DNA from 4 places in the Nonomuraea sp. NPDC050227 genome. Region 1 is predicted to be linked to each of the others. Evidence: riboswitches for the same ligand, from Rfam matches in the RefSeq annotation. Region 1 holds a riboswitch; each other region holds the start of a gene.
What was found. Region 1 has a riboswitch for cyclic di-AMP ahead of ACIBK9_RS41135 (CHAP domain-containing protein). Riboswitches for the same ligand answer to the same signal wherever they lie in the genome.

Region 1 (7,386 bases):
CACCGCCGGGTTCTTGTCGACGATGAGGTTGTTGTCCTTGTCGAAGTAGGCGACGTTGCCGTTCTTGGCCGCCTCCTGGTACAGCACCACGTTGTAGAGCGTGTTGGTGCCGTCGGTGAACTTGGTGTCCTTCACCTTCGCCTGGAACTGCTGGCCGACCTTCATGAAGTCGTCCCACGTCGGCCACAGGGCGGCGACCTTCTCGCGGTCCGTGGGCAGCCCGGCCTTCTTGAACAGGTCCGTGCGGTAGCACAGGCTCATGCCGCCGATGTCGGTGCCGAGGCCGAAGATCTTGCCGTCGGCCGTCACGCCGTTCTCCCACTTCCAGGCGGGGTAGTCGGCCTTGCGGCCCTCAAGGCCGTACTCCTTCAGGTCGGCCCACCACTCGGGGTGCGCCTTGGCCAGGCCCATGCCGCCCTCGTCGATGCCGACGACGTCGCCCGCCCCGTTGCCGGACTGCAGCCACTGGATCATCTGGGGCCAGTACTGCTGCTCGAACTGGTCGGTCAGGTGCTCTTCCTTGATCTGGATGTCCTTGTGCTCGGCGTTCCACTTCTCGATGGCGTTCTTGTAGCCGAAGTTGGAGCCACCGCCGAAGGTCTGCACCCGGATGGTGACGGGCTCGGCCGCCGCCGCGGAGGAGGCGGGGCTGTTGCCGGCGGCCGGCGTGTCGCCGCTGCCGCACGACGCGACGGTCAGCGCCGCCGCGGCCAGGGCTGAGGCCGCGGCCAGACCGCGACGCTTGCTGATCATCATGAGGGACCCCTTCTCGGGTGACTGATGGGAGGTGCACCGCGGCACGCGCTCCGCCGCGGTGGGAGTGTTTGGGAGCGCTCCCACAAAGGGTGCACTTACCGGCTGTGTCCGTCAATCCGCCGAAACGGAACCGTTACCAATCGTGCGTTTTGCCACCCAGAATCGGGATTTAAGGGGATGAAGGGTGTGAAGGGCTGTTTGGGAGCGCTCCCACCTCAAGAGACATCTTTCGTGCCGCATCAAGGGCATGTCGCCCGGACCCTCCGAGCTTGCTCCCGGTCAGGTATGGCTGTCACGGAGCGTGACGGTCGGCTGGCACGTTCCAACGCCTTGACCCGGGGCCCGCCCGCGGCGTCCGGCGCAGCGTCGGCGGCGTCCGGCTGAGTGGCTGCGCGGATGGGGGCGGTTGGGGAGACTGGTGGCAGAGCGGGTACGAGTCCTGGCGATCATGGAGTGGCACCATTGTGTGATCGTTGGGGAGACTTGTGCCTGTTCTGCCGCCCTGGCAGACCGAACCGTTGTGGGAGCAGTTCGCGGCCCTGTTGCCGATGCGGCCGGAGTTCCACCCGGGCCATTCGCGGCTACGACGATCCGCACCACTGGACCTGCTGGACGACCTCCGGCCCCTGCCCGACGACATCACCGTGCACCTGGACGCCGGCTGCGACTCCGACAAGACCCGCCCCCTGCTTGCCGAACGTGGCCTGGGCGGCCGGATCGCGCACAAGGCGAGAAGGCACCGGTCAAGGCAAGCGACAGGTGGCATGTGGAGCGTACCCATGCCTGGCAGAACGCCTTCCAGCGCCTCGCCCGCTGCCACGAACACCACGCGACGGTCATTGACGCGTTCTTACGCGGCCTGATCCGCCGGGCCTGGACAACGCACCGCTGGGACAACCGACCCAACCGCCACCCGTGAACACACGCCCGATGGCGCGTCGAGCGGTTCATTGCTCGTCGTCGAGGCCCTCGACGGCGACAGGCTGCCTTCCGTTGAACGTCACGAGGATTCCGTAGGGGTCCGCCATTCGGAGCCTGCTCTCCGTGAAACGGATTGCCCAGGTTCGGTCGGCCCACACGGTTGCTTCGGGAACTGCCAGTGGCAACTCCGGAAGGTCGAGCCAGCTCAGTTCCTCAGTGGTGAGTTCGAAGTGCGATTCCCGGAGTCGGGTGCGGCAGTACTCCAAAGCTCGGTCGACGAACACATCGAAGTGGCTCACGACGTCGTGAGCGAAATGGAGGGTGGCCTCTTCTGGCGGGGCGGCTGGCTCGATCACCAGACTCATCCCGGTCTCGACCGCGCCTGTCGGCTCCGGGAAGTAACCGGTCCAGCAGGCCAGCGATGGAGGGCTCTCCATCCTTCTCAACACAACCCCGGCGATACGCACGGTCGCGGGCAGTTTCGCGTCAACGCCAGGCTCTTCAGCGCCCGAGCTTCTCGTGGGGGCGCCGTTGTCGGTCATTGGCTCAGCATAGGTCCAGCCTGGTCACGATGATGATCGACAGCCGAGGCACGTAGCCACTTGCGCCCTCCGCCCCAAGCCCTATTCGCGCGGTCTGTAAGGGCCCGGCCCAGCGGTAGGCCCAGCGGTTGGCACGGCGGTCGGCAGAGTGCCCGCCACAGCGTCCGGCCTCAGCCTGATGCGGGCCTCAGCAGGCGGCGGCGCGTTCGTGGAGCAGGGCGCGCTCGCGGGAGTTGCGGGTCATCGAGGCCGCCCGTTCGAACTCGGCCCGCGCCTCGCCGCGCCGGCCCAGCCGGAACAGCAGGTCGCCGCGGACGCTCGGCAGCAAGTGGTAACCCTTGAGCGCCGGCTCGTCCACGATCTGGTCGAGCAGGTCGAGGCCCACCGCCGGGCCGTAGGCCATCGACAGCGCCACCGCGCGGTTGAGCTCGACGACGGGGGAGCGGGCCAGCCGGGCCAGCGACTCGTACAGGCTCGCGATGCGCACCCAGTCGGTGTCGCCGGGGTCGAACGCGCGGGCGTGGCAGGCCGCGATCGCGGCCTGCAGCGTGTACGGCCCCGCCGCGCCCACCCGCTCCTCGGCCCGTTCCTCGGCCAAGCTCTCCGCACGCTCCTCGGCCAGGCCCTTGGTTCGCTTCTCGGCCAGGCTCGCGGCCCGTTCCTCGGTCAGGCTCTCGGCTCGGGCCAGGGCCGCCAGCCCGCGGCCGATGAGCAGCCGGTCCCACCGGGTGCGGTCCTGTTCCAGCAGCAGCACCGGCTCCCCGGACGGCCCCACCCGGGCCGCCGCCCTGGACGCCTGGATCTCCATGAGCGCGACCAGCCCGTGCACCTCGGGTTCGGCGGGCATCAGCCCGGCCAGCACCCGGCCCAGCCGCAGCGCGTCCTCGCACAGGCCGGGCCGCATCCAGTCGTCGCCCGCGGTCGCCGAGTACCCCTCGTTGAAGATCAGGTAGATGACCTCCAGCACGGACGACAGGCGTCCGGCCAGCTCGGCGCCCTGCGGCACCTCGAACGGGACCTTCCGGTCGGCCAGGGTGCGCTTGGCCCGCACGATCCGCTGGGCGGCGGTCGGTTCGGGCACCATGAACGCGCGGGCGATCTCGTCGGTGCTCAGGCCGCCGAGCACCCGCAGCGTCAGGGCCACCCGGGCCTCCATCGACAGCGCCGGATGGCAGGCGGTGAAGACCAGCCGCAGCAGGTCGTCCTCGATCTCGTCGGGCTCGGGCGGCTCCCCGGCGGTCTCCAGCCGGTGGCCCAGCTCGGCCAGGTTGCGGGACATCCGCTCGTTCCTGCGGATCAGGTCGACGGCGCGGCGCTTGGACACCGTCATCAGCCAGGCGCCCGGGTTGCGTGGCACGCCCGATTCCGGCCACTGCTCCAGGGCCGCGACCAGTGCGTCCTGGGCCAGCTCCTCGGCCAGGCCGACGTCGCGGACCAGCCCGGCCAGGCCGGCGATGAGCCGGGGCGCCTCGATCCGCCAGACCGCCTCGATCGCCCGGTGGGTGTCGGAAGCCATCACCGGCTCATGACACCAGCACCGTCCGGGGTCCGCAAGCCGAGGTCAGCTCTCCCGCCCGCCCAGACGCCGGCGCATGGCCCTCTCCCGCTCGACCTCCGCCGGGTCGGAGGAGGCCGCGTCGGGCGCGTCGGAGGCGTCGTACACCCGCCACACGTCCAGGCCGATCCCGTCATAGCCCTCGGGGACGGGCACGCGCATGGCCCATTCCAGAGCCTCCTCCCTGGACTTCACCTGGATCAGCCAGAACCCCGCGATCAGCTCCTTGGCCTCGGCGAACGGGCCGTCGATCACCGTGGCCCGGCCGCCGCTGTAGGCGATCTGCGCGCCTTGCGAGCTCGGGTAGAGCCCTTCGGCGGCCAGCAGCACCCCCGCCTTGGCCAGCGCCTCGTTGTAGGCGTGCATGTTGTCGACGAGCTCCTGGCTGGGCAGCGCCCCGGCCTCGGTCTCCCCGTTGGCCTTGCCGACGATCATGAATTTCATCCTGCCGTCCCTTCCCTCCGCGGCCCCCGGGCGGAGCCGGCCTCGCCGAAGCGTCGAACGGGCGCCGGCCGGATCGACACGCGGGCGCGGACCGTCCGCTTCCAGGGCACCGTACCGGTCGTGCGGGCGGATGGCCGATGTGCCATCCTCGCCCCATGCCCCAACCCGCACCAGACGCCCCCGTCCCCAACCGGGCCCTGTGGGACGAGCGCGCCCGCGTCCACGGCTCCACCTCGGCCGACCGGTTCTACGACGTCGACGCCTTCCTCGCCGGCCGGCAGACCCTCTACCCGCTCGAACGCCGCCTGGCCGGCGACGTCGCCGGCCGGGACCTGCTCCACCTGCAGTGCCACTTCGGCCTGGACACGCTGAGCTGGGCGCGTCTCGGAGCGCGGGTGACCGGCGTCGACTTCTCCCCGGTGGCGGTCGCGCGCGCCCGCGACCTGGCGGCCAGGGCCGGGCTGGCGGCCACGTTCGTGGAGGCCGACACGCAGCGGCTGCCGGCGGAGCTGGCCGGCGGCTTCGACGTGGCGGTGGCCACGTACGGCGTGTTGTGCTGGATCGGCGACCTGGACGCCTGGATGCGCGGCGCGGCCATGGCGCTGCGGCCCGGCGGGCGGCTGGTGCTGGTCGACCTGCATCCGGCCTACCAGACGGTGGCCTCGCTCGACCCGCTGGTGGCCGACTGGCCCTACGGCGGCGGCCAGGCCCACCGGGAGACGGTGACCGGCACGTACGCCGACGCCGCGGTGGTGATCGGGACCCACGAGGCGGTGGAGTACCCGTACTCGGTGGGCGAGATCGTCACGGCGGCGGCGCGGGCCGGGTTCACGGTGGCCGAGCTGGGCGAGCACGTCGAGACCGACCTCGACCCGCGCGGCCTGCTGCCCGAGGGCGCGGACGGCCGGTACCGGTTCCCGTTCGGGGACTCGCACCTGCCGATCCTCTACTCGCTGGCGGCGGTCCGGCCCTGAGACGCGGCGAGCGCGCGTCCCTCGTGCGGGACGCGCGCTCGGAGCGGGCGGAGGTCAGCTCGCGTACTGCGGGTATCCGTAGCCGACGACCTGCGACTTAGGACGGACGCGCTCCTCGACCTTGCCGTTGCCGGTGTTGCCCTCGATCGTGGAGATCGTGCCGTCGCCGTTGTCCTTGACGACGAAGCCGACGTGCTGGATGGCGTCCAGGCTCTTGCTGCCGCCCCAGGAGAAGAAGACCACCGCGCCGGGCCTGGCCTCGGCTCCCCAGCGGTCGTTGGCGGCGAACCACTTGGCGTGGGCCACGGTCCAGGCGTCCCAGCCGACCTGCGGGCGGGCGCCGGTCTGCTCGCCGACCCAGGAGACGAAGATCGAGCACCAGGGGGCGTTCAGGTACATGGCGCGGGTGCCGCCGTCGCGGGCGATGGTCTCGGCGGCGCGCTTGGAGTCGGCGTACCACTTCTGGAACTTGGTGCCGCCGCCGTAGGCGTTCTCGGAGGTGCCGACCTGGGCCTTGGCCAACGCCAGGACCTGCTGGGCGGTGACGTTGACCTGGGTCTCCTCCGCCTTGCGGGTCTGGGCGGCGGCCTGTGGCGCGACGGCCGAGTGCCCGGCCGCGGCGGCCGGGCCGGCGCTGTCGGCGGCGGCGGCGGTGGCGTGGGCGCCGATGGCGGAGGCGAGGATGGCCGCGCCGAGCGCGGCGTGGGCGTAGGTGATCTTCGGGGCACGGATGGGACGGTGCGTGGCCATCGAGGGCATTGACTCCTTGCTTCCATGCCGCTTACCGGGTTAGCTGACGGGTTCGGACGTGGAAGCTGCCCTACGGCACCGAAGTGCCGATTCACCCCAAAGGACGTGGGTCCCCGGTTCCGCCCGAAGGCGGATTCAGCGGTCACAGGACGATCCTGTGAAATGTCTTGCGATGGTTGGACAAAGCCGGACAAACCGGACGTCTGCCGCGAGATGCCCCACAAGGTAATACATCGGGCAAGAGCTAGGCAAGTGGCTAAAGGTCCAGCTAGGAGAGTTGGGCCCGTGCTTCGGCCAGAAGCCCCATCATGGCAAGGGATTCGTCAAGCGGCATGATCTCGCTCTCCGTGCGGCCCTCGATCGTGGCCGCGCGCACCTCGCGCAGCTCGCCCGCGTACCCGTTGTCGGCCGGGTCGAGCACCAGCTCCTCCGTCTCCATCGACGGCCCCGACAGCAACACCCGCCGCGGCGCCCAGAACGGCGCCAGGATGTCAGCCCGCATCGACGTGCCCACCACGCTCGCGTCGTTGGCGTGATGTGCCAGCAGCGACACGTCCACCAGGGCCCGCCGACCGTCGGGGTACAGCAGCAGCCCGCCGGCCTCGGCGTCGACGCCGCTGGGCGCCAGCGAGCCGGCCATGCGCAGCTCCGCGGGCATGCCGAGCAGCAGCTGGGCCAGCCCGAACGGGTAGATCCCCAGGTCGAGCAGGGCCCCGCCGCCCAGCTCCGGCGCCCACAGCCGATGGGCGGGGTCGTAGGGCAGCGCGAAGCCGAACGAGGCCCGCACCGACCGGATCTCGCCGAAGCGCGGATCGGCCGCCACCCGCTGGATGAGCGGGTTGAAGCGCATCCACATGGCCTCCATGAGGAAGACCCCGGCCGCGCGGGCCAGCGCCACCATGCGCTCGGCGTCGGCCACGTCGGCCGCCAGCGGCTTCTCGCACAGCACCGACTTGCCCGCCGCGATGGCCGCCTCGGCCACCTCCAGGTGCTGGGCGTGCGGCGTGGCGACGTAGATCGCGTCTACGGCCGGATCGGCGCACAGGGCCTCGTAGGAGCCGTAGGCCGACTCCGCGCCCAGCTCGTCGGCCAGCGCCCGCGCCCTGAGCGGGCTCCGCGAGCCGACGGCGGCCACCCGCATGCCGGGCTCGGCCACGATGGCCGCCCCCACGGTACGCGCGATGCCGCCGGTCGCCGCTATTCCCCAGGTGAAATCTCGCACGACCGAGATCGTAGAGCGCTCAGGTCAGGTTGAACGAGTCGGGGTCGGGCCCGATCCGCCGCCCCGCGTTCATCGCGCCGATGGCCGCCATGTCCTCGGTGTCGAGGATGAAGTCGAACACGTCGATGTTCTCCTCGATCCGCGACGGCGTGACCGACTTGGGGATCACCACGTTGCCGAGCTGCAGGTGCCAGCGGAGCACGATCTGGGCGGGCGTCTTGC
Region 2 (7,386 bases), on a different contig from region 1:
CCCCCTCGGCCAGCCTGGCCCGGACGAACGCCGGCGCCTGCGCCGGGTCGGAGACGAAGTCGATCGCCGTGACGTCGAGCCCGTCCAGGACGGTGCCCGCCAGGGCCGTCAGCAACTGGGTCGGGTGCCCGCCCGGAGCGGTGGCCAGCGTGCCGGCGCTGCGCAGGTCTGCCACGTCGTCGTTCTCGGCGGCCAGCCGCCGCTGCCGGGCGAGGATCCGCGGCAGGCAGAACATGTCGAGCTCGGTGGTGACCCCATACCGCAGGGCCTGGGCCAGGCTGCCGTCGAACACGTGGGTGTGCGCGTCGATCAGGCCGGGCAGCAGCGTCCTGCCCGTGCCGTCCACCTCGGCGTCGGCCGGGTGGCCGGCGCCGCTGCCGACAGCGGCGATCAGGCCGTCCTCGATCACCACGTCGGCCGTCGCGATGGTCTGCTCGCCGTCGAACACCCTGACGTCGCGGATCAATGTACGCATCGAAGCTCTCCCTTGTGAGTCGTGACGCCACCACAGAGGGGCAACCGGCCGGGAACTGTGACATGAGTGGCATAGATCACGCTTGATGTCTTCATGTCACAATCGCCACGCGTCGGGACTCTTCGGTTGCGACAGACGAGGAGGCGCGCCATGACACCGACCCCGCGGCACCCCGCCGACGCCGCCACCGAGCAGTTCCTCGGCTACCGGGAACTGCTGTTCTCCGTGGTCTACAACATGCTCGGCAGCGTCGCCGACACCGAGGACGTGCTGCAGGAGGCATGGCTGGCCTGGTCCGCCCGGCACCGCAGGCCGGACGCCGGACCGGTGGAGAACGTCCGGGCCTACCTGGTGCGGATCGCGGTGAACCAGGCGCTCGCCCGGCGGGCGGACCTGAGCCGCCGCCAGGAGACCTACGTCGGCCCCTGGCTGCCGGAACCGCTGGTCACGGCCCCGGACGCCGAGGTGACCGAGCGGTTCGCCGCGGCCGCCGCTCGGCGGTGACCTGCGGGCCCTGCTGGAGGTGCTGGCGCCGGAGGTGACCCTGTGGACCGACGGCGGCGGCAAGGGACCGGCCACCAGCCTGCACCCGGTCCACGGCCGGGACCAGGTGGCGGCGCTGTTCATGTCCGTCGCCGCGACGCTGACCCCGGGCGCGGTGGACCTGCGCTACCGGCGGGTGGCCGGCGACCCGTGCGCGCTCGTCTTCTCCGGTGACGGGCCGCTGGCCGTGGTCGTCGTCGATCTCACGCCCGAGGGCGACCGAATCGCCGCCGTCTACTCCGTCACCAACCCCGACAAGCTCACCGGCATCCGCTGAGCCGCCGGTCCGTGGCTAGTTCATCGAGATGTGCACGTGGTCGTAGTGGTTCTCGGTGATGCTGCCGCGGTCGGACATCGAGCGCCAGCCCGAGCCCTGGTTGATGCGCTGCTTCCAGATCACGTACTTGACGCCCAGCTTGGCCTTGTTCTTCAGCGCCCAGTCGGCCAGCCGGTCGCCGAGGGCGTTGTTGACGGCGCTCGGCATGGTGCCGCCCGTGCTCATCATGAAGTCGCAGGCCCGGCCGAGCGGGTGCTCGCCGCTGGAGCCGGACCGGAAGCAGCCCACCTCGTACGGCAGCGAGAAGTTCTTCTGCACCTGCGCGCGCATCAGCCGGGTGCGCGGCGTGATGTTGTCCGAGCCGGCCGGCAGCTCGGGCGCCCAGCTCCCGTCGGACTTCTTGCCCGGCCCGAACGGCACCAGGTCCTGGAGCTTCTTCTTGATGTCGTCGATGACGTCCTGGGCGTCGTCGCGCTGCTCGGCCACCTCCGCCGTGCCCGCCTTCAGCTCCGTCGCGAGCGCGGCGGCGGCCGTGGCGGCCTTCTTCTGGTCGTCGCGGGCCTTGGCCACGCTGTCCACGACCGCCTGCTGCTCGGCGGTGAGCTGTTCGAGCACGGCCGCGCCGCCGCCGTCCGGGGTCATCATGAACGCCGGCAGGGAGGTGTCGCCGTTCTGGTAGCGCAGCCGGGCGATCTCGGCGACCCGCTGCTCGGCCGTGGCCAGCGCCTGCTCGGCGGCGGTGAGCCGCTGCTGGGCCGCGGTGGCGGCCTGCTGGGCCTTGGCCAGCTCGACCCGCTTGAGGTTGTACGTCTCGATGAGCTTGTCGACCTTGCGGTTGAGCTCCTTGAGCTGGGCCCGCAGCTGCGCCTCGGACGGCTTGGGCGCGGCCGCCACGGCGGCTGCCCCAGAGACCGAGGCGGCGGCCGGATGCACGAGCAGGGCGGTGGCGGTGATGAGACCGACGGCAAGACTCGCGGGGGACGAAGCCGCCACGTGGTTGTTCCTCTCCCTCTGCCGGCCGGGTTAGCTGACGGGTTCGGGCACGGGAGCAGTCCCTACCACTGGCGCGGATTCACCCCGGATGCGATGGGTCCCCGGCTCCCGGGCAACACGCCCGGGATTAGGCGTACAACGACCGTTATGGCCGATGTCTAACGGGATATTAGTGGTAGATCACGAGTCATGCGACTTTAATGAGAAACCAATTAGTGATCAATTCGTGATCGCAACATGCGTGCCGCCTCCTCCGGCAGCACGTCGTTGACGAAGGCCCCCATGGCCGACTCCGAGCCCGCCAGGTACTTCAGCTTCCCGGGCGCCCGCCTGATGCTGAACAGCTCCAGGTGCAGGTAGGCCAGCTCGCGGCCGTACCGCACCGGCGCCTGGTGCCAGGCCGAGATGTACGGCATCGCGACCCCGAACAGCGCGTCGAGCGCCCGCAGCACCGAGGTGTACAGCGGCGCGAACGCGGCCCGCTCCTCCTCCGACAGCGCCGCCAGGTCGGGCACCTGCCGGTGCGGATACACGTGCACCTCGAACGGCCAGCGCGCGGCGGCCGGCACGAACGCCGTCCAGAGCTCGTTGGCGGCCACCACCCGCGTGCCGGCGGCCTGCTCGGCGGCCAGCACGTCGGCGAACAGGTTGCCGCCCGTGTGCCGCGAGGCGGCCCCCAGCTGGAGCTTGGTGCGCGGGGTCACGTAGGGATAGGCGTAGATCTGCCCGTGCGGGTGGGGGAGCGTGATGCCGATCTCCTCGCCCCGGTTCTCGAAGCAGAACACCTGCTCGACGCCCTCGATGCCGGACAGCTCGGCGGTGCGGTCGGCCCACGCCTCCATGACCAGCCTGACCTGGGCGTTGGAGAGCCTGGAGAAGGAGGAGGAGTGGTCGGAGGTGAAGCACACCACCTCACAACGCCCGACACCCGGCCGCACCTCACTCAGGCCGCCGACATCCCCGTAAGTCCCAAAATTTCCGGAGAAAGAGGGGAAGCGGTTCTCGAACACCACCACGTCATAGTCATGGGCCGGGATCTCCGACGCCCGCGTGGCGGACGACGGGCACAACGGGCACTCGTCGGCCGGCGGCAGGAACGTCCGCGTCTGCCGGTGGCCGGCGATCGCGATCCACTCCTCGGTCAGCGGGTCGTAGCGCAGCTCGGAGGCCACCGGCCGCGGATCGAGCGGCCGCCGGTCGATCGCGCTCCGGTCGGCGTCGTCGCGCCGGTCGAAGTAGATCAGCTCTCGGCCGTCTGCCAGGTGGGTGATGGTGCGCTTCAAGGCGTGCCCTCCGCGATGATCAGTTCTCCGGCCCGTTCGGCCAGCTCGGTGCGTGCTTCCTCGGGCAGCCCCGCGTCGCTGATGACCACGTCGGCCTCGGTCAGCTCGGCGATCGTGCTGATGCCGACCGTGTTCCACTTGGTGTGGTCGGCGGGGACCACCAGGCGGTGCGCCGCGGCCACCAGCTCCCTGTCGGTCTCGGACTCCAGCAGGTTGGGCGTGGTGAACCCGGCGCGCAGGCTCATGCCGTGCACCCCGAGGAAGAGCGTGTCCACGTGCAGGCGGCGGATGGCCGCCACCGCCACGGGGCCGACGAGCGCGTCGGAGGGCGTGCGCACGCCGCCGGTCAGCACGACCGTGCGGTCGGCGCGCGGGTTGCGGTGGAAGACCTCGGCGACGGGGATCGAGTTGGTGATCACGGTCAGCTCGGGCACCGCGACGAGGTGGTGGGCCAGCGCCCACGTGGTGGTGCCGGCGGAGAGGGCCACGGCGGTTCCCGGCCGTACGAGGGTGGCCGCGTGCCGCGCGATGGCCTCCTTCTCCTGCTGCTGGCGGGCGGACTTGGCGGTGAAGCCGGGCTCCTCGGTCGAGCCGGGGCCGAGGGCCGTCGCGCCGCCGTGGACCTTCTCCAGCAGCCCGCGCTCGGCCAGCACCTCAAGGTCGCGGCGTATCGTCATGTCGGAGACGCCGAGCTCGCGCACGAGGTCGGCCACCCGGACGCCGCCGCTGCTGCGTACGCGTTCGAGGATCGTCTGCTGACGCTGCTGTGCGAGCACGCCCACCCCTTCCAACAGATTCCACCAAATTATGACACGAGTTTGTTGAGGAATGTTAGGTCACGGCGTATCGCTTGTGCGGCCCGCGGGCAGGGGAGACCTTGAAGGTCACGATCCCGACCGCTGGAGGTGAGCCCATGGCGAAGCGTGCACGCAAGGGCAGGGGGCGCAAGAAGAAGAAGGCGAACCACAGGAAGCGCCCGAACGCGAACTGAACACGGGTGGCCGCGGGTCTCGCGGCCACCCGTGTCATCTCAGCCGGGCAACTCGGTGAGCGCCTGGTCGAGACGCTCCTGCGGAAGCGAGTAGTCCTCCAGTTCGCCGGCCAGGTGGCGGTCGTAGGCGGCCAGGTCGAAGTGGCCGTGCCCGCACAGCGCGGTGAGGATCACCTTCTCCTCGCCGCTCTCCTTGCAGCGCAGGGCCTCGGCGATGGTCTCGGCCAGCGCGTGCGTGGGCTCGGGGGCCGGGACGATGCCCTCGGTCCGCGCGAAGCGCACACCCGCCTCGAAGCACTCGCTTTGGGTACGGGTCACCGCCTCGAACAGCCCCAGCTCGTACATGTGGGACAGCAGCGGCGCCATGCCGTGATAGCGCAGCCCGCCGGCGTGGATCGGGTCGGGGACGAAGGAGTGCCCGAGGGTGTGCATCTTCAGCAGCGGCGTCAGCCCGGCGGTGTCGCCGAAGTCGTAGGCGTACACGCCCCGGGTGAACGACGGGCAGGCGGCCGGCTCGACCGCCCTGAATCGGGTGCCGATGCGTCCGGCCAGCTTCTCCCGCAGGAAGGGGAAGGCGAGACCGGCGAAGTTGGAGCCGCCGCCGGTGCAGCCGATGACCAGGTCCGGCAGCTCGGGCAGCTGAGCCAGGGCCTCCTCGCCGATCACCGTCTGGTGCATGAGGACGTGGTTGAGCACCGAGCCGAGCGCGTACCGGGCCTCGGGGTTCGCGGCGGCCACCTCGACCGCCTCGCTGATCGCCAGCCCCAGGCTGCCGGGGGAGGCGGGGTCGTCGGCCAGCGCCTTGCTGCCCGCGCCGGTGAGGGGGGAGGGGCTGGGGTGGACGGTGGCGCCGTACACGCGCATGAGCGAGCGCCGGTACGGCTTCTGGTCGTAGGACGCCCGAACCATCCAGATCCGGCATTCGACGTCGAACTGGGCGCAGGCGAACGCCAGGGCCGACCCCCACTGTCCCGCGCCGGTCTCCGTGGTCAGCAGCCGCACGCCCTCCTTGGCGTTGTAGTACGCCTGCGGCACGGCGGTGTTCGCCTTGTGCGACCCGGCCGGTGAGACGCCCTCGTACTTGTAGTAGATGCGGGCCGGCGTGTCGAGGGCCTTCTCCAGCCGGTGCGCCCTGATCAGCGGCGTGGGCCGCCACAGCCGGTAGACGTCGATGACCTCCTTGGGGATGGGCACGTAGCGGTCGCCGCTGACCTCCTGCGCGATGAGCTCCATGGGGAACAGCGGCGCGAGGTCGTCCGGCCCGACGGGGCGGCGGGTGCCGGGATGCAGCGGCGGCGGAGGCGGCACGGGAAGATCGGGAACGATGTTGTACCAGTTGCCAGGGATCACCGTTTCAGTTTGAGCCGCCCCTGTGGGTCGTCAAGAGTCTGGACACGGACACGTTCCTTCTTTACCTTGGTTGAATGAGTTCACAGGAGGAGCATATGAAAATCGATGCGGTCGTGTTCGACATCGGCGGGGTGCTGGAGCTGACGCCGGCCCTGGGCGTGACGGCCAGGTGGGAGGAGAAGCTCGGCCTGCCCGCCGGGCACATCGACGCCCAGCTGGAGCCGACCTGGCTGGCCGGGGCGGTCGGCGAGATGACGGAGGAGCAGGCCGGCGCCGAGGTGGCCAAGGTGCTCGGCGCGCACGCCGGGGCGTTCATGGCCGACGTCTGGACGGAGTACCTCGGCACGCCCAACACCGAGCTCATGGCGTACCTGGGCGCCCTGCGTCCGCGCTACCGCACGGGCCTGGTGAGCAACAGCTTCGTCGGCGCCAGGGAACGCGAGCAGGCCGCGTACGGCTACGCCGGCCTGGTGGACCACATCGTCTACTCGCACGAGGCGGGAGTGGGGAAACCGGATCCGCGCATCTACCTGACGGCCTGCGACGCCCTCGGCGCCGACCCCGCCGCCACGGTGTTCCTCGACGACCACGAGCCGTACGTCGAGGGCGCCCGCGCGGCCGGCCTGCACGCCGTGCGCTTCACCTCGAACGCCCAGGCGATCGCCGAGCTGGACGCGCTGCTCGGGCTCAGCCGTCCGTCAGCACCGCCGGCCGGTCCGGATGGTCGGCCCTGACCACCACGTCGGCGGCCCGCTGCGGGCGCGCCTCGCGTTCGTACCGCTCGTAGGCCGGCAGCCGCCACCGCTCGTCCTGCGGCGTGCGCCGCGCCAGCGCCCCCGCCGACAGCCACACGTGCACGCTCACCTCGAACGGCAGCCCCCGCCCCAGCAGCAGCGTGCCGTCCACGAGCACCACCCCGCCCGGCGCCAGCTCCCGGTACGGCAGCCGGTACGCGCGATCGATCCCGCTGTCCCACAACGCCGGCAGCACCCGCCCCGAGCCGCCCGGCTCCAAGGGTTCGAGCACCTCGCGCAGCAGGCCCTTGACGTCGAGCCAGTCCTCGTAGAAGACGTCGGGATCGGTCCGGCCGTGCTCCAGCCGGAGCGAGGCCGGCCGCAGGAAGTCGCCGGCCGACACCCGCAGCACGGGCCGGCCGCGCAACCGCAGCGGCGCGACCAGCTCGTCGGCCAGCGCGTCGGGCCCCGCCGCGGGCGCCCCGTCGACCGCCACCCGCACCCAGGCGTCCTTGGGCCGCGCGGCGACGAGCTCGGCCAGCTCCTCGACGAGCGCCTCGCGGGAGATCGGACGTGCACGCATCGACGCCAGCCTACGCCCCCGAAGATCACAAAAGGCCAGGCCCCCCGAACCGGGGATGACCTGGCCTTTCGCCTGCGAGAGCGGACGACGGGAATCGAACCCGCGTAGCTAGTTTGGAAGACTAGGGCTCTACCATTGAGCTACGTCCGCGCGAACC
Region 3 (7,386 bases), on a different contig from region 1:
GACCACGACGGCGGCGCAGCGGCGTGACCAGGCGAGACTCGCCTTCGACGCCTACTTCGCCGAATGCCCTTCCCGCAAGCTGCTCGACCGGCTCAGCGACAAATGGGTCACGCTGGTGCTCAGCTCGCTGGCCTCCGGCGAGCGTCGCTACAGCGACCTGGCCCGGCACATCGCGGGGGTCAGCCAGAAGATGCTCACCCAGACCCTGCGCGGCCTGGAGCGCGACGGCCTGGTGGCGCGCCGGATCACGCCGCAGGTGCCGGTGCGCGTCGACTACGCGCTCACCCCGCTGGGCCAGAGCCTGATGCCGCTGGTCACCGCCATCAAGGCGTGGGCCGAGGAGCACATCGAGGACGTCGAGGCCGCCAGGGAACGCTACGACGCTACCGCCTGAGCCGCACCGGCAGCCGGGCCAGCCCGCGCAGCACCACGTTCTCCTTGTACGGCGGCTCCGGATCGGCGGCCTCCATCTTCGGCGCCGCCGCGGCCAGCGCCGACAGCGCGATCTCGCCCTCCATCCTGGCCAGCGTCGCGCCCAGGCAGAAGTGCAGGCCGAGCCCGAAGGCCAGGTGGCGGCCGGGCTCGCGGCCGGGGTCGAACCGGTCGGGATCGGCGAACGCGGCGGGATCGCGATTGGCCGCGCCGATCGGCACGAGCACGGCCGAGCCCGCGGGCACCGGCGTCCCGCCCAGTTCCCGGTCCTCCAGCGCGATCCTGGAGGTGAGCTGGACCGGCGGATCGAAGCGCAGCACCTCCTCCACGACCTCCCTCGGGCGCTCGGCGGCGAGGTGCAGCAGGTCGTGCTGCAGCAGGTTCAGCACGCCGTTCGCGATGAGGTTGACGGTGGTCTCGTGGCCGGCCACGAGCAGCAGCACGCAGGTCGCCAGCAACTCGGCCTCGGTGAGCTCCTCGACGTGTGCGAGGGCGCTCAGGAGGTCCTCGCCGGGACGCTCGCGCCGCCGTGCGATCAGGCGGCGGAAGTAGTCGCGGAACTCGTTCCTGGAACGCTCCGTTTCCGACATGAGGGCGTCTGTCAGCATCGGGTCAAGTCCGCGGGCAAGGGCCTCGCTCCATCCGCGGAAGCGGTCGTGGTCCTCCGGCGGCACCCCGAGCATCTCGCTGATCACCATCACCGGCAGCGGGTACGCGAAGCCGGAAATCAGCTCCGCCTCCTCCGGCAGCCGCCCGATCAGGTCGGCGGTGATCTCCTCGATCCGCGGCCTGAGGCGGGCCACCATGCGCGGCGTGAACGCGCGGCTGACCAGAGCACGCAACCGGGTGTGATCGGGCGGGTCCATGAGCAGGAACGACCTGCCGGGCTGACCTGCCTCTTCCTGTGCGGGAGGGGACGTTCCGTGACCGAACCCGGGGTCGCGCAGCACGGCCGCGCACAACTCGTACGTGGTCGCGACGAGCAGCCCGCCGCGCGTTCTGAAGATCGGCCCGGCGGCTCGCAGCTCGCGATATCGGACGTACGGATCGCGCACAAATTGCGGATCCGAGGGATCAAAACCCAGCACGTCGGTGGCGCTCATCGGAGGTGGAACCGGGCCGCCGAATTGATCATTTGGACCGTTCATAGCGGACCACGGCGTGCCAACATATGCGGAGTACGTCACATATAAGTGATCATGTCAATAGCACTGGTCAAGGGCGCCGATTGTCGCGCTTGACGACCTTTCCGCGATGCGTTTACCTTCACCGAGACGAGCGGCTTTGCTTCGCCTGAAAGGTCCGAGTTCTGCTGTTTGGGGGAGGGCTCCCGGTGGATGTGCTCACAGAAGGCGTTGAGCTGAGCCACGCGGATTTGGCGTTACTGGCCGAGCTGGCCAGGGGAGTGACGGTCGATCGGGTCGGCAGGCGGCTGGATATCAGCGGACGGACCGTACGGCGCAGGCTGAGGGGCATCTGCGACCGCATCGGCGTGGCCACGGCGATCGAGGCCGTGGCATGGGCGGCGCGCCGCCAGCTCATCTAGCGGCGCTCATCTGGTGGCGCTCATCATCCAGTGACGCTGGGCGAACCGGCGCTGGGGGAAGCGGCGCGCGGATCAGTCCGCGATGCGCACGCCGCCGGCGAACGGCCGCCCGCCGATCGGGGCGACCCGCACGACGTCACCCGTCCGCGGAGCGTGGACCATCATGCCGCCGCCGATGTAGATGCCGACGTGGTGCAGGTCGCTGTAGAAGAACACCAGGTCGCCGGGGCGCAGCTGGTCGCGGCTGACCTGCCTGCCGGCCGTCCACTGGTCGCCGGTGTAGTGGGGGAGCGAGATGCCCACGCGCTGGTAGGCGGCCATCACCAGCCCGGAGCAGTCGTAGGAGCGCGGCCCTTCGGCGCCCCACACGTACGGCTTGAGCTGCTGGGTGAGGGCCCACTTGACGGCCTGGGCGGCCTTGCCGTCGCCGATCACCGGCAGGTTGACGCGCACGGCCCGGGTGCCGGGACGGCCGGCCTCGCCGACGGCCCGCCGGTAGAGGTTGCTCTCGACCTTGGTGACCAGCTTGGTGATCTTCGAGCGCCTGCTCTCCAGGTCGGTGACGAGCTTCTGGACCTCGGCGATGCGGGTCTTGGCGCCGGCCCTGGCCCGCTCGGCGGCCTCCATGGCCCTGGCGAGCTGGTTGACCTCCTCGCCCTGCTGCTGTTCGAGCGCGTACGTGGTCGCGGCTCGGTCGAGGAAGGTCTCGGGGTCGCCGGACTGGGCGAAGGCCAGGGCCTTGTCCAGGCCGCCGGTGATGTAGGCGTTCTGGGCGAGCAGCGAGGCCCTGGCGCGCTTGGCGGCCAGATCGGACTCGCTGGTGGCCAGGATCTTCTGGGCGGAGTCGTTGGCCTTCTGGGCGGCCTTCAGCCGTTCGCGCTGCTCGTTGTACTGCTCGGCCAGCGTCTCGATCTCTTCGTGCAGCTTCTCCACCTGGTCGGAGAGCTCCGAGAGCGACGGCTTCGGGTCGGCGGCGGCGGAGCCGACGGGGACGGCGAACAGCATCGCGGCGACGGTGACGCCGATGACGCCGAGGCGGCGTGCGCGCCTGGCCTGCTCCTGGGGGCGGGCGTGCCTGCCCCCGGACTTCCCCGAGCGGTCGAACGTCCGCTTCACCAACCGAGCTCCTCTCATCGACGCCGGCCGGGTTAGCTGACGGGTTCGGGCCGGAGCAGCCCTACCGAGATGGTCGGATTCACCCCAAGTGGCGGCGCCAGGTGCTCGCCGCCGTTGGTTCCCCGGCTTCCCTTGCGGGAATTGGGCGTGTCTTTCCGCGCGCATTACGCGGAGAACATCGTCGCTGGACACTAATGCACTCCGGGTTCACGCTCAACCGGAACTGCCGAGTCTGTAGAGGTTTCACAACTGAAGGGTCACAAGGTGATCTCGTGGGTAGCCGTACGGAAGCAGGCTTCTGCACCTTTTGTCCAGCATTCGGGGTGCTGAGGTCTGGAGGAAAGCTCCAAGTCGGCCCGTGTTCACCTGACCACGGGATGTGATGAGATGCCCGAGACGTGGGATTTAGGGCCGAGCCGTAATGAGATCTGTACCCTGGAGAGCCATGGAGCAGGTGGCCGAAGTGGCAGTCCCCGAGACCGCGGTCGTGGTCAGGCGTGCGCGCACGCCCGACGTGCGTGCGATCAGGCGTCTCGTGGACACCTACGCGGGCGCGGGGCCGCGGCTCCTGGAGAAGGCCACGGTCACGCTGTACGAGGACGTCCAGGAGTTCTGGGTGGCCGAGCGGGGCGGGGAGGTCGTCGGCTGCGGCGCGCTCCACGTGCTCTGGGAGGACCTCGCCGAGGTCCGTACGGTGGCCGTCGATCCCGCGTGCCGGGGGCTGGGTGTGGGGCGGCGGATCGTCTCGGCACTCGTCCGGCAGGCGAAGGATCTGGGGCTGCGGCGTGTATTCTGTCTGACTTTTGAGGTCGACTTCTTCGCGAGGCACGGTTTCCGCCCCATCCAGGGCACACCGGTCTCACCCGAGGTCTACGCCGAGTTGCTGGCCTCGTACGACGAGGGTGTGGCGGAGTTCCTTGATCTGGAACACGTCAAACCGAACACCCTTGGCAACACCCGCATGCTGCTGCATCTGACATCGGGTGACGCGGACCTTGACCACTTGGAAAGGTGATTGTTGATACCTATGTCGATACGTTGGGCAGCACAGGCATGTGTCCTGACACGTGCCACATGCGCACTCGAAGCGAGGTGACACGGTGAGCACCGGACAGCCGCCGTACCCACAGGACGATTCCGGCGAGAACCCCGAGTACGGTCAGCACCACGGCCGTCGGCCCGGTGAGCCCGACCCGGACGTGACTGTGGTCGGCTACCGGGCGGACGATGCCTTCGGCCAGCCCCCATACGGTCAGCAGCAGCAACAGGGCTATGGCCAGCAACAGCAGTACGGCCAGCAACAGCAGCAGTACGGCCAGCAGCAGGGCTACGGCCAGCAGCCCCAGTACGGCCAGCAGGCCGCCCCGGGTCAGCAGGGCTACGGCCAGCAGCAGGGCTACGGCCAGCAGCCGCAGTCCTCCGGCCAGCAGTACACGCAGCCCGGCTACGGCCAGGAGGCCCAGTACGGCCAGCAGGCCGCCTCGGGTCAGCAGGGTTACGGCCAGCAGCCGCAGTCCTCGGGCCAGCAGTACACGCAGCCCGGCTACGGCCAGGAAGCCCAGTACGGCCAGCAGGGCTACGGCCAGCAGCCCGCCTCCGGCCAGCAGTACGCCCAGCCCGGCTACGGCCAGCAGGCCGCCTCCGGTCAGCAGGGCTACGGTCAGGAGGGCCAGTACGGCCAGCAGGCCGCCTCGGGCCAGCAGGGCTACGGCCAGCAGCAGGGCTACGGCCAGCAGCCGCAGTCCCTACCCGACTACAGCCAGCAGCAGGGCTACGGCCAGGACGCCCAGTACGGCCAGCAGGCCGCCTCGGGTCAGCAGGGTTACGGCCAGCAGCCGCAGTCCTCGGGCCAGCAGTACGCCCAGCCCGGCTACGGCCAGCAGGCCGCCGCGGGGCAGCAGGGTTACGGCCAGGAGGCCCAGTACGGCCAGCAGGGCTACGGCCAGCAGCCGCAGTCCGACTACGGGCAGCAGCAGAGCTACGGCCAGGACGCCCAGTACGGCCAGCAGGGCGGCTACGCCCAGCAGCAGTACGGCGACCAGCAGCAGTACGGCCAGGCATACGGCCAGCAGCAGCAGTCGCAGCCCTACGGCCAGCCCGGCTACGGCCAGCCCTACGGTCAGCCCGTCGGCGTGCAGCCTCCGGGCGCTCCGGCCCCCCTGGCGGAGTGGTGGCAGCGTCTGGTCGCGAGGATCATCGACGGCGTCATCCTCGGCGTCGTGAACTTCGTGATCAGCCTCATCCTGGGCCTGCTCGCGGTCGGTTACGACTCGGCGACCGGCCTGACCTCCGGCCTCCTGTCCGCCTTCGTCATCACCCTCCTGTCGTCGATCGTGACGACCGCCGTCTGGGTGTGCTACGAGTTCTTCCTGACGAAGATGAACGGCCAGACGGTCGGCAAGATGGTCATGGGGATCAAGGTCGTGCCCGTGGGCCAGGCCCTTCCTCCGGGCGGGCTCGCGTCCGACCTGGCGATCAAGCGCGCCGGCGTCACCTGGGGCGGCTACATCCTGAGCTGGATCCCGTTCCTCGGCCCGCTGCTCGCCTGGGCGTGCGTCGCGGTCAACGGCGCCTCGCAGCTGTGGGACAAGCCGCTGCAGCAGACGTTCGCGGACAAGTTCGCGGGCACGGTGGTCGTGAAGATCAAGTAATCCCGCGTCAGCGTAAAACAGGGGCCGGCTTCCCGCCGGCCTCTGTTTTGTGTGTGCGGGGCGTACCAAAATGGGGGGTACGACCGCCGACCGCGTGAGGTGGGATATGGCCGGGACACCGTCGTGGCCGGGCGCCGTGCCCGCGGAATGGTGGGAACGCCTCGCCGCCCGCTTCATTGAGGCGCTGGTCTTCGGGGTCTTCTATTACATTCTGTTCATCGCGCTGTGGGGCGCCTTCCGGACTGTCGGGATGGTCGAGGCGTTCGGCGGACGGCTCCCTGGGCTCTTGGCCTGGTTCCTGGGCGGCCTGTGTTATACGGCCTATGACTGGCGGGCCCATTGCCTGCGCCGGCGGACGTTCGGCCAGGCGATCATGAAGATTCGCCTGGCGCCGGACGACCTTCCGCGTGGCGCCCTGCTGAAACGGGCCCTGGTCTATCCCGGGCCTGTCATGCTGATGGGCATTCCGGTGGTCAATCTGCTGGCCGGAATGCTGCTGTTCGGCGTCGGGCTGCTCATCCTGATCGACAAGCCGTTGGAGCGCGGGCCGCATGACAGGCTGGCCGGAACGCGGGTGGTAAAAGATCTTCGTTGAGGCGTCCACACCTGGGAAGATGCCTTTTCGCAAAATTTTCCCTTGATCCGGTAAGGAGCCTGGAGAGACTGGCATTAGGCTATGGGACGTCCGGGTTGCCGGATGTCGGTGCCCCTGCTCCCTGAGGGCGACTGTGTGTGGCTATGGTCGGTTCCGGGTGAGTTGTCACCTAGGCGTCATGAGCGTCCGGCGTGCTCCCGCAGGTCCCGCAGGTCGCGCCGGGATGCGTATTTAGCGCCCCCGAAACCCTGCTAGCCCTGGAGGCGAGGACGAATGGAAGCCGTAACAGACGTATTGTCAGCGCTCATCCCCCCGGTCGTGGTCGGCGGCGCCTTCATCTTTGGCGCGGTGAAGTTGCTGCGATCGGAGGGCGCCGGACGACGGGCAAACCACCAGGATCAGGCCGAGAACCAGAACTGATCTGCCAGTCAGCCGAATCCCCGTAGCGCTGAATTGTCTCCGCGCCTTTCCGGGTATATGTTTGGGCGAGCGAATGAAACAATGCTCCGGGAAAGGATTGCGTAGATGGCCAAGCAGATCCAGGAGATTCTCATCGATGACCTCGATGGGGGCGAGGCCAATGAGACGGTCAGCTTCGCTATTGACGGCTCCTCCTATGAGATTGACCTCAGCGACGTTAACGCCAAGAAGCTGAGGGACGCACTCACGCCTTTCGTGCAGCACGCCCGCAGGGCAGGAGCCGTGTCCGCCCGTCGCCGTGGTCGCGGCGGCAACCGTGCGATGAGCCGCGAGAAGAGCTCGGAGATCCGGCAGTGGGCCAAGGCTCACGGCCTGCCGGTCAGCGAGCGCGGCAGGATCGCCTCCACCGTCGTGGAGAAGTACGAAGCGGCTCACTGAGCCTCGTCGAGAGAGCCATCTCCTGACCATGCGCTTATGCCGTTCGCCTAGGACCCCGGCGAGCGCCATAAGCGCATGATCGTTTTTGTGGGGAGTTCGTGAATCCCCGGACCACTTGTTGATCTTCTAATTCGCCCAAATGTGGGCGTATTGCTCGCTCGTGTCGCCGGACAAGGCGGCCGCGCGTG
Region 4 (7,386 bases), on a different contig from region 1:
ATGCCGCGGGCGCCGTCGCCGCAGGTGGTCAGGCCCTGCGGGCAGCTGCCGCTCGGGCCGTTGGAGGTGCCCCACAGGCCGTTCACGCCGCCGTTGACGTTCTTCCAGCCGCGCGTGTAGTACGGCACGCCGATGTTGATCCGGCCGGCCGGCATCGCGCCGCGGAAGTAGTGGTAGGCCCAGTCGGTGTTGAGGTAGCCGAGGCCGCCGTACTGGGCGGCGGTGTAGACGCCCCACTTGGCCAGCTCGGCGTCCTTGCCGTCGTCGTACAGGGCGGCGTTGGGGCCGACGAACTCGTTCCAGGCGCCGTGCAGGTCGTAGGACATGATGTTGACGTAGTCCAGGTACTGGGTGACCTGGAAGGTCTCCATGCCGCGCAGCAGGTAGCCGGAGGCGGGGGCGGCGACGGTCAGCATGTAGTACCTGCCGTCGGCGGCGGCCGCGGTGTCCAGCTTCTGGCGCAGCGTCCTCATCAGGGCCGCGTAGCCCTTCATCAGGCTCGACCTGCGGGCGTTGGCGATGGTCCAGTCGAGCGGGTTCCCCGCGTCCTTCATCGAGGTCGGGTACTCGTAGTCGATGTCCACGCCGTTGAACCCGTACGCGCGCACGAACGCGACGACCGAGTCGGCGAACGTGCCGATGCCGGCCTGGTTGACCGAGCCGTCGGCGTTGGTGGTCATCGAGTAGAAGCCGCCGGAGGGCACGCGGGCGCCGCTGGCGTCGAAGTAGCCGCCGGTCTCGGCCCAGCCGCCGACCGACACCAGCGTCTTGGTGCCGGGGTACTGCTTCTTGTACTTGTTCAGCAGGTTGAAGTGGCCTTTGTAGGCGTAGGCCGGGTCCATCTCGGCGCCGGCGACGCCGGGCCACTCGGTCGCGGTCGCGTCGGCGTCCACGGCGATCTTGTTGCTGCCGTCGACGTGGGCGAAGGCGTAGTTGATGTGGGTGACCTTGCCCCACGGGACGTTGCCGGCCAGGTAGGCGGGCCGGCCGTCCTTGCCGGTGCGCCAGCTGGTGAAGTAGCCGATGATGCGGCGGGGGTGGTCGGCCCCCATCTTCTCCCGGCCGTCCTCGTCGTAGGCCAGGCAGTAGGGGACGTCCACGCCGGGGGTCTGGTAGAGGCCGTCCGGGCGGCAGGCGGCGTTGTCGGCCGCGGCGGTGGCCGTACCGGCCAGGGCTCCCGCGATGAGGACCAGTGAGGTGCCGCACGCGGCCAGGGCCGCGCGTAGGCGTGTGGGCTTCAAGGCCACCTCCGATGGGGCATGACTGGGGGGTTGATCGGAAGGTAAGCCTGGTGACCAGGGCCGTCAATGCGTTCTGTTAGGAAACTTTCTTAATAGTTGCCGTCCGGTCGTTCGGGCGGTCACGATCCGGTCCGGCGCAGGATGAGCACCGCGATGTCGTCGCGCGGCGCCCCGTGCGTGAAGGCGTTCAGGTCGGCGGCCAGGGCCTCGACGGTCCTGGCCGGCGGGTCGCGGGCCCAGGAGCGCAGCCGTTGCTCCAGCGGGTAGAAGGAGCCGTCGCGATCGCGGGCCTCGGTCACGCCGTCGGTGCACAGCAGCAGCGAGGCCCCGCGCGGGAAGGCGAAGCGCGCGCCGTGCCGCGGCCCGCCCGCCAGCCCGGCCAGGCCGAGCGGCACCTCCGGCTCGCCGAGCCAGAGCTGCCCGGCGTTCCCGCCGTGGATCAGGTACGGCGCGATGTGCCCGCAGTTGACCGCGTCCACCTCCAGCTCCGGGCCGATGTCCAGCAGCAGCGCGGTGACGAACCGCTCGGGCTCGCCGGTGTGCGCGGCGAACCTGTTGTGCCTGATCACGGCGTCCTCCAGGGCGTCGGCCACGCCCATGAGGGAGATCTCGCGGTAGGCCGCCTCCCGGAAGGCGCCCAGCACGGCCAGCGCGGCGCCGATCGCGGGCAGCCCCTTGCCCTGCACGTCGGCGATCATCACCCGGGTCCCGTACGGCGACGGCGCCACCTCGTACATGTCGCCGCCCACCATCGTGTCCTCCTCGATGGGCTGGTAGAGGCCGTCCACGACCACGTCGAGCGAGCGCAGCGGCAGCGGCCTGACGAGCTGCCGCTGCAACGCCGCGGCGGCCGAGCGCAACCGGCGGACCTCCTCCTCGCGCTGGATCCGGTAGCTCGCGCCGACCACGCTCATCAGCCCGAACGCCGCGGTGAAGCCGGAGACCTCCAGGTTCGTCCGCAGACTGCCGCCCAAATAGGCGACCGAGGCCGACACCACCGCCAGCACCCACACCGACGCGATCGACGTCTGCACCACCGAGCCCAGCCCCGACACGATCGCGGGCAGGAAGATCAGCACCGGCACGAGCTCCGCGCCCCCGCCGGTGAACCTGTCCAGCCCGACCACCAGCACCGTGATCCCGATCAGGCCGACCAGGAAGACCGGTGTCGTGAAGAAGGGCCGCCTGTGCCCGCCACCCCAGAGAATCGTCGTTCACCCCCGGTGACCAGCTTCTCCCAAGGCGTCCGTGTTCCCTCCTGCGGCGCGCCGGGCACGGCGAAGGGCCGGCCCCGAAACCCGGGACCGGCCCCTGACGTGCGAACTTATCCGAGGAACTTATCCGAGGCCGTTCTTCATGGCCGTGAGGAGTTCGGCGTTGGTGGTGTCACCGCTGAGCTCCCAGAAGAACGCGCCGCCGAGGCCCTGGTTCTTCGAGTAGCTCATCTTGCCGCCGATGGTGCTCGGCGTGTCGTAGCTCCACCACTGGTTGCCGCAGTAGGCGTAGGCCGTGCCCGCGACCGTGCCGGTGGACGGGCAGCGGGTCTTGATGACCTTGTAGTCCTCGATGCCCTGCTCGTACGTGCCGGGCGCCGGGCCGGTCGCCGTGCCGCCGGGCGCGGCCTGGGTCACGCCGGTCCAGCCGCGGCCGTAGAAGCCGATGCCGAGCAGCAGCTTGGCGGCCGGGACGCCCTTGCTCTTGAGCTTCTGGATGGCGTTGTCGGTGTAGAAGCCGGGGATCGGGATCTTGTCCCAGGTGGTGAGCGGGGAGTGCGGGGCGGTCGGGCCCTGCGCGTCCCAGCCGCCGAAGAAGTCGTACGTCATGACGTTGTACCAGTCGACGTACTGGGCGGCGCCGCCGTAGTCGGCCGCGTCGATCTTGCCGCCGTCGTTGCCGTCGGCGGTGATGGCCGCGGTGACCAGGTTGTTCGCGCCGAAGCGCGAGCGCAGCGCGGACATCACGTTCTTGAACGCCGCCGCGCCGCTGGTGTCACAGGTCAGGCCGCAGGCGTTCGGGTACTCCCAGTCGATGTCGATGCCGTCGAAGACGTCGGCCCAGCGGGGGTCCTCCACCAGCTTGTAGCAGGAGTCGGCGAAGGCCGTCGGGTTCTGCGCCGCCTGGCCGAAGCCGCCGGACCAGGTCCAGCCGCCGAAGGAGAAGAGCACCTTCAGGTTGGGGTACTTCTTCTTCAGCTTGCGCAGCTGGTTGAAGTTGCCGCGCAGCGCGCCGTTGTCCCAGGTGTCGGCGACGCCGTCGACGCTCTCGCCCGCCTGGTAGAAGCGGTCGTAGTCGGCGTAGCTGTCGCCGATCGTGCACTGCCCGTTCTGCACGTTGCCGAACGCGTAGTTGATGTGGGTCAGCTTGGCCGCCGAGCCGCTGGTGTCGATGTTCTTGACGTGGTAGCCGCGCTGGTAGATGCCCCACTGGACGAAGTAGCCGAGCACCTTGTTGCCGCCGCCACCGCCGCCGCCCGTGGTGGTCGCGGTGATCTGGTTGCTGTCGGCCGAGCGGTTGCCCGCCGCGTCACGCGCCCGCACGGTGTAGTTGTAGGAGGTGTTGGCGCTGAGGCCGGTGTCGTTGTACGACGTGCCCGTGACGGTGGTGACCAGGGTGCCGCCGCGGTAGACCTCGTAGCCGGTGACCGCCACGTTGTCGGTGGAGGCGTTCCAGGCCAGCGAGACGCTGTTGTTGCTGACGCCGGTCGAGCGCAGGTTGCCGGGCACCGTCGGCGGGGTCTTGTCGTCGCCGCCACCGCCGCCGGTGGTCGTCGCGGAGATCTGGTTGCTGTTGGCCGAACGGTTGCCGGCCGCGTCACGCGCGCGCACGGTGTAGCTGTAGGCCGTGTTCGCGGTGAGGCCGGTGTCGTTGTACGTGGTGCCCGTGACGGTGGTGACCAGGGTGCCGCCGCGGTAGACCTCGTAGCCGGTCACGGCCACGTTGTCGGTGGAGGCGTTCCAGGCCAGGGCCACGCTCGTGTCCGTGACGCCGGTCGAGCGCAGGTTGCCCGGCACGGACGGCGCGGTCGTGTCGCTGCCGCCGCCGCCGGAGACCTTCCACAGCGCCGCCACGTTCGGCGGCTCCCAGCCGGGCTGGGAGGTGTGCGCCTGGAGACAGACGTAGTCGACGCCGTTGTAGGTGACGACCGTGCCCGCCGTGTAGGCGGTCCACGGGGCCCAGGCCGCCGCGTACGCCACCGTGCTGGCGGAGGCGAGCGCCGGGGCGGCCACGGCCGCGGTGAGGGGCAGGGCCAACGCCGCCATTCCCGCCAGGACCTTGCTCAGAATGGTGTGTTTCATGTCGCTCCGACATCCGTTGGGGGGTGTGTGGGGAGTGGGATGGGAGACTTCTGGGGAAACTATTAGGAAAGTTTCCTTTAAGTTGTGAATCGACGGTAGCTTCTGCCTGGGGGAGCGTCAATACGTATCGGTCAGGTGTCCGTAATCGTGCCGGTCAGACCGCGGACGCGCCCGTTCACGAGGGGATAACGGTTCAGGAACGGGGGCTGACGGCGGGGTGAGCCGTGGCTCAGCATTGGAGCGTGGCAGGAATCTCCGCCTGGCGGCGGACGCCCACGCGACGCGGGCCCTACGTGGTCCGCGCGGTCGCGGAGTTACGGTCCTGGCCGTCGCTGAACGTCAGCGGCACCGGTCAGCAGGTCACCTTCGCCGTACACGGAACCGAGATCCTGCGCCTGGCCGGCCGGGACGAGATCCACGTACGGCTCACCGCCCCCGCCATCGGCCGCCTGGAGCCGCACCTGCGGGCGTGCGACCAGGTCCATGCCTGCCGCGACCGCGCCTGGGTCGCCGTACAGGTCGACGCCGAGCCCGATCTGGAATTGTTGCTGGCGCTCACGAGTGTGGCGATAAAGGCGCACGTGGCGTGAACCGATTCGGTGCGTAGCGTTTCTCCCACGCAGCGTCGAATTCATTGCCTCCATTTGCCTGGGAATTACTCGCCGGGTAGCTTGGTTGTACACAGCCGAACGGGGAGTCGTCCCAGGTAGGGATGGCATTGCCTGGGAATTACCCAAGCGGGACCCGTGTTGTACAGAGTCGATGCGGAAATCCCCGCATCCGGGCGTCGCACATATGCCTTCAGGCCCTTTCCCGGGCCCGGGAAGACGATGCGTCAGCCCTTTGCCTGACCAAGAGACCGCTGAATCCGCCTGTGCGCGGAACCGGGGACCCATGTGTCCAATGGGGTGAATCGGCACCGTGGTGCCGTAGGGCAGCTTCCCGCCCGAACCCGTCAGCTAACCCGGCAAGCGGCACGGAAGCTCAAGGAGTAACACCCTCATGGCCAAGCACCGTCTTCACCGTGCCTTCAAGCTCGACCTCGCCAAGATCGCTCTCGGCGCGACCGCCGTCGCCGGCGTGCTCGGCACGCACGCGGCAGTGAACGCCGACACCACCCACGCCACCGCCCACACCGCCACCCAGACCGCCAAGGTCGCCGGCGTGGCCGCCCAGCCGCTCGTCGCGCAGCACCGCGCCGCCGACGAGAGCGCCAAGGGCAAGGTCAACGTCACCGCCGCCCAGGTGCTGGCCACGGCCCGCGCCCAGGTCGGCACCTCCGAGGACGCCAACGGCGGCGGCACCAAGTTCCAGAAGTGGTACGCCGACTCGCAGCGCGCCGCCGAGACCGCCGCGCGTGACGGCGGCAACCGCGCCATGTACCTGAACGCCCCCTGGTGCTCGATGTTCGTCTCCTGGGTCGGCGAGCAGACCGGCGCCCGCCCGCAGGTCGGCTGGGACGCCTACACCGTGACCCACGCCAAGTGGTTCGCCGCCAACAACCGCTGGGGCACCGAGGCCAAGCCGGGCGCCGTCGTCTTCTTCTCCTGGAGCGGCAGCAAGAGCCTGAGCGACATCCAGCACGTCGGCTTCGTCGTCAAGGACAACGGCGACGGCACGATCTCCACGATCGAGGGCAACACCGGCAACGGCAAGGTCGAGCAGCGCGTCCGCCCGACCTCCCAGGTCGTCGGCTACGGCTACCCGTCGTACGCCGCCTGATCCTGCCAAGCGAAGAGCGCACTCCCCGCGGGGAGTGCGCTCTTTCGCGTTTCGGGACGGGGAGTGCGCTCTTTCGCGTTTCGGGACGGGGAGTGCGCTCTTTCGCGTTTCAGGGCCGCCGGTGCCGGTGGACCAGGACCGCCGCGGCCTGCCCGGCCGAGCGGGCCGCGCCCGGCTCCTCGGAGATCATCGCGGTGACCGTGGCGCCGTCGATCAGGGTGAGCAACTGCTCGGCGAGCAGGCCGGGGTCCCCGGCTCCCGCCTCCTCGGCGAGCGAGCGCAGGTAGGCGCGCAGGCGCTCCTTGTGCTCGCGCACCGCCGCGCGGACGGCGGCCGAACCGGCGCCCAGCTCGGCGAAGGCGTTGGCGAACCCGCAGCCGCGGAAGTCGTCCTCGGCGAACCAGCGTTCCAGCCACGCGAAGACCGCCGGGATGCGGTCGCCGGCGTCGGCCACGTACGCGGTGAGCGAGGCCATCCAGCGTTCGTCGCGCCGCCGCAGATAGGCCACGACCAGCGCCTCCTTCGACGGGAAACACTGGTAGAGGCGTTTCAGCGAGACGCCGGAGGCGGCCCGGATCTCGTCCATGCCGACCGCCTGCACGCCGCGGCGGTAGAACAGGTCGCCCGCGGCGTCCAGCAGCCGCTGCTCGTGATCCATGACACCCCTCCAGGTGCTTGCCGCGGAGAACGATCGTTCTCTACGCTAGCGCACAACCCGGGAGAACGCCCGTTCTCTCGATCGGAGAGGACAGCCCATGACCCGCCCGCCCGTCCCGCCGTTCACCGAGGAGACCGCCCGGATCAAGGTCCAGGCCGCCGAGGACGCCTGGAACACCCGCGACCCCGACCGTGTCGCGCTCGCCTACACCGAGGACTCCGTGTGGCGCAACCGCGGCGAGTTCGTCACCGGCCGCGCCGAGATCGCGGAGTTCCTGCGCCGCAAGTGGGCCCGCGAGCTGGACTACGCCCTGCGCAAGGAGCTGTGGGCGGTCACCGGCGACCGCATCGCCGTCCGCTTCCAGTACGAGTCCCGCGACGCCGCCGGCCAGTGGTGGCGCAGCTACGGCAACGAGCAGTGGGAGTTCGACGCCTCGGGGCTGATGCGCCGCCGGGAGGCCAGCATCAAC

Region 2: another riboswitch for cyclic di-AMP. It lies ahead of ACIBK9_RS26610 (hypothetical protein); the one in region 1 lies ahead of ACIBK9_RS41135 (CHAP domain-containing protein).
Region 3: another riboswitch for cyclic di-AMP. It lies ahead of ACIBK9_RS05750 (NlpC/P60 family protein); the one in region 1 lies ahead of ACIBK9_RS41135 (CHAP domain-containing protein).
Region 4: another riboswitch for cyclic di-AMP. It lies ahead of ACIBK9_RS21215 (CHAP domain-containing protein); the one in region 1 lies ahead of ACIBK9_RS41135 (CHAP domain-containing protein).

What each region holds. Positions count from the first base shown of each region.
Region 1 is NZ_JBITJF010000013.1:286,018-293,403, forward strand. It holds gene ACIBK9_RS41105 (extracellular solute-binding protein) at 1-756, opposite strand, end outside; partial or broken gene ACIBK9_RS41110 (IS5/IS1182 family transposase) at 1,356-1,675, shown strand; gene ACIBK9_RS41115 (hypothetical protein) at 1,704-2,219, opposite strand; gene ACIBK9_RS41120 (RNA polymerase sigma factor) at 2,407-3,735, opposite strand; gene ACIBK9_RS41125 (YciI family protein) at 3,781-4,218, opposite strand; gene ACIBK9_RS41130 (class I SAM-dependent methyltransferase) at 4,374-5,192, shown strand; gene ACIBK9_RS41135 (CHAP domain-containing protein) at 5,247-5,942, opposite strand; cyclic di-AMP (ydaO/yuaA leader) riboswitch at 5,956-6,093, opposite strand; gene ACIBK9_RS41140 (Gfo/Idh/MocA family protein) at 6,211-7,164, opposite strand; gene ACIBK9_RS41145 (aldo/keto reductase) at 7,184-7,386, opposite strand, start outside.
Region 2 is NZ_JBITJF010000007.1:10,110-17,495, reverse strand. It holds gene ACIBK9_RS26625 (amidohydrolase) at 1-475, opposite strand, end outside; gene ACIBK9_RS26620 (sigma factor) at 626-979, shown strand; gene ACIBK9_RS26615 (hypothetical protein) at 1,014-1,295, shown strand; gene ACIBK9_RS26610 (hypothetical protein) at 1,311-2,288, opposite strand; cyclic di-AMP (ydaO/yuaA leader) riboswitch at 2,294-2,432, opposite strand; gene galT (galactose-1-phosphate uridylyltransferase) at 2,501-3,571, opposite strand; gene ACIBK9_RS26600 (DeoR/GlpR family DNA-binding transcription regulator) at 3,568-4,347, opposite strand; gene ACIBK9_RS26595 (50S ribosomal protein bL37) at 4,485-4,562, shown strand; gene ACIBK9_RS26590 (TrpB-like pyridoxal phosphate-dependent enzyme) at 4,602-5,912, opposite strand; gene ACIBK9_RS26585 (HAD family hydrolase) at 6,008-6,646, shown strand; gene ACIBK9_RS26580 (uridine kinase) at 6,600-7,229, opposite strand; tRNA gene ACIBK9_RS26575 (tRNA-Gly) at 7,309-7,379, opposite strand.
Region 3 is NZ_JBITJF010000001.1:1,085,697-1,093,082, forward strand. It holds gene ACIBK9_RS05735 (winged helix-turn-helix transcriptional regulator) at 1-394, shown strand, start outside; gene ACIBK9_RS05740 (cytochrome P450) at 384-1,487, opposite strand; gene ACIBK9_RS05745 (LuxR C-terminal-related transcriptional regulator) at 1,766-1,978, shown strand; gene ACIBK9_RS05750 (NlpC/P60 family protein) at 2,051-3,094, opposite strand; cyclic di-AMP (ydaO/yuaA leader) riboswitch at 3,101-3,252, opposite strand; gene ACIBK9_RS05755 (amino-acid N-acetyltransferase) at 3,540-4,109, shown strand; gene ACIBK9_RS05760 (RDD family protein) at 4,195-5,745, shown strand; gene ACIBK9_RS05765 (RDD family protein) at 5,852-6,340, shown strand; gene ACIBK9_RS05770 (Lsr2 family protein) at 6,866-7,198, shown strand.
Region 4 is NZ_JBITJF010000005.1:197,295-204,680, reverse strand. It holds gene ACIBK9_RS21235 (chitinase C-terminal domain-containing protein) at 1-1,241, opposite strand, end outside; gene ACIBK9_RS21230 (PP2C family protein-serine/threonine phosphatase) at 1,361-2,374, opposite strand; gene ACIBK9_RS21225 (glycosyl hydrolase family 18 protein) at 2,579-4,537, opposite strand; gene ACIBK9_RS21220 (luciferase family protein) at 4,780-5,127, shown strand; cyclic di-AMP (ydaO/yuaA leader) riboswitch at 5,388-5,525, shown strand; gene ACIBK9_RS21215 (CHAP domain-containing protein) at 5,540-6,259, shown strand; gene ACIBK9_RS21210 (TetR/AcrR family transcriptional regulator) at 6,369-6,917, opposite strand; gene ACIBK9_RS21205 (nuclear transport factor 2 family protein) at 7,015-7,386, shown strand, end outside.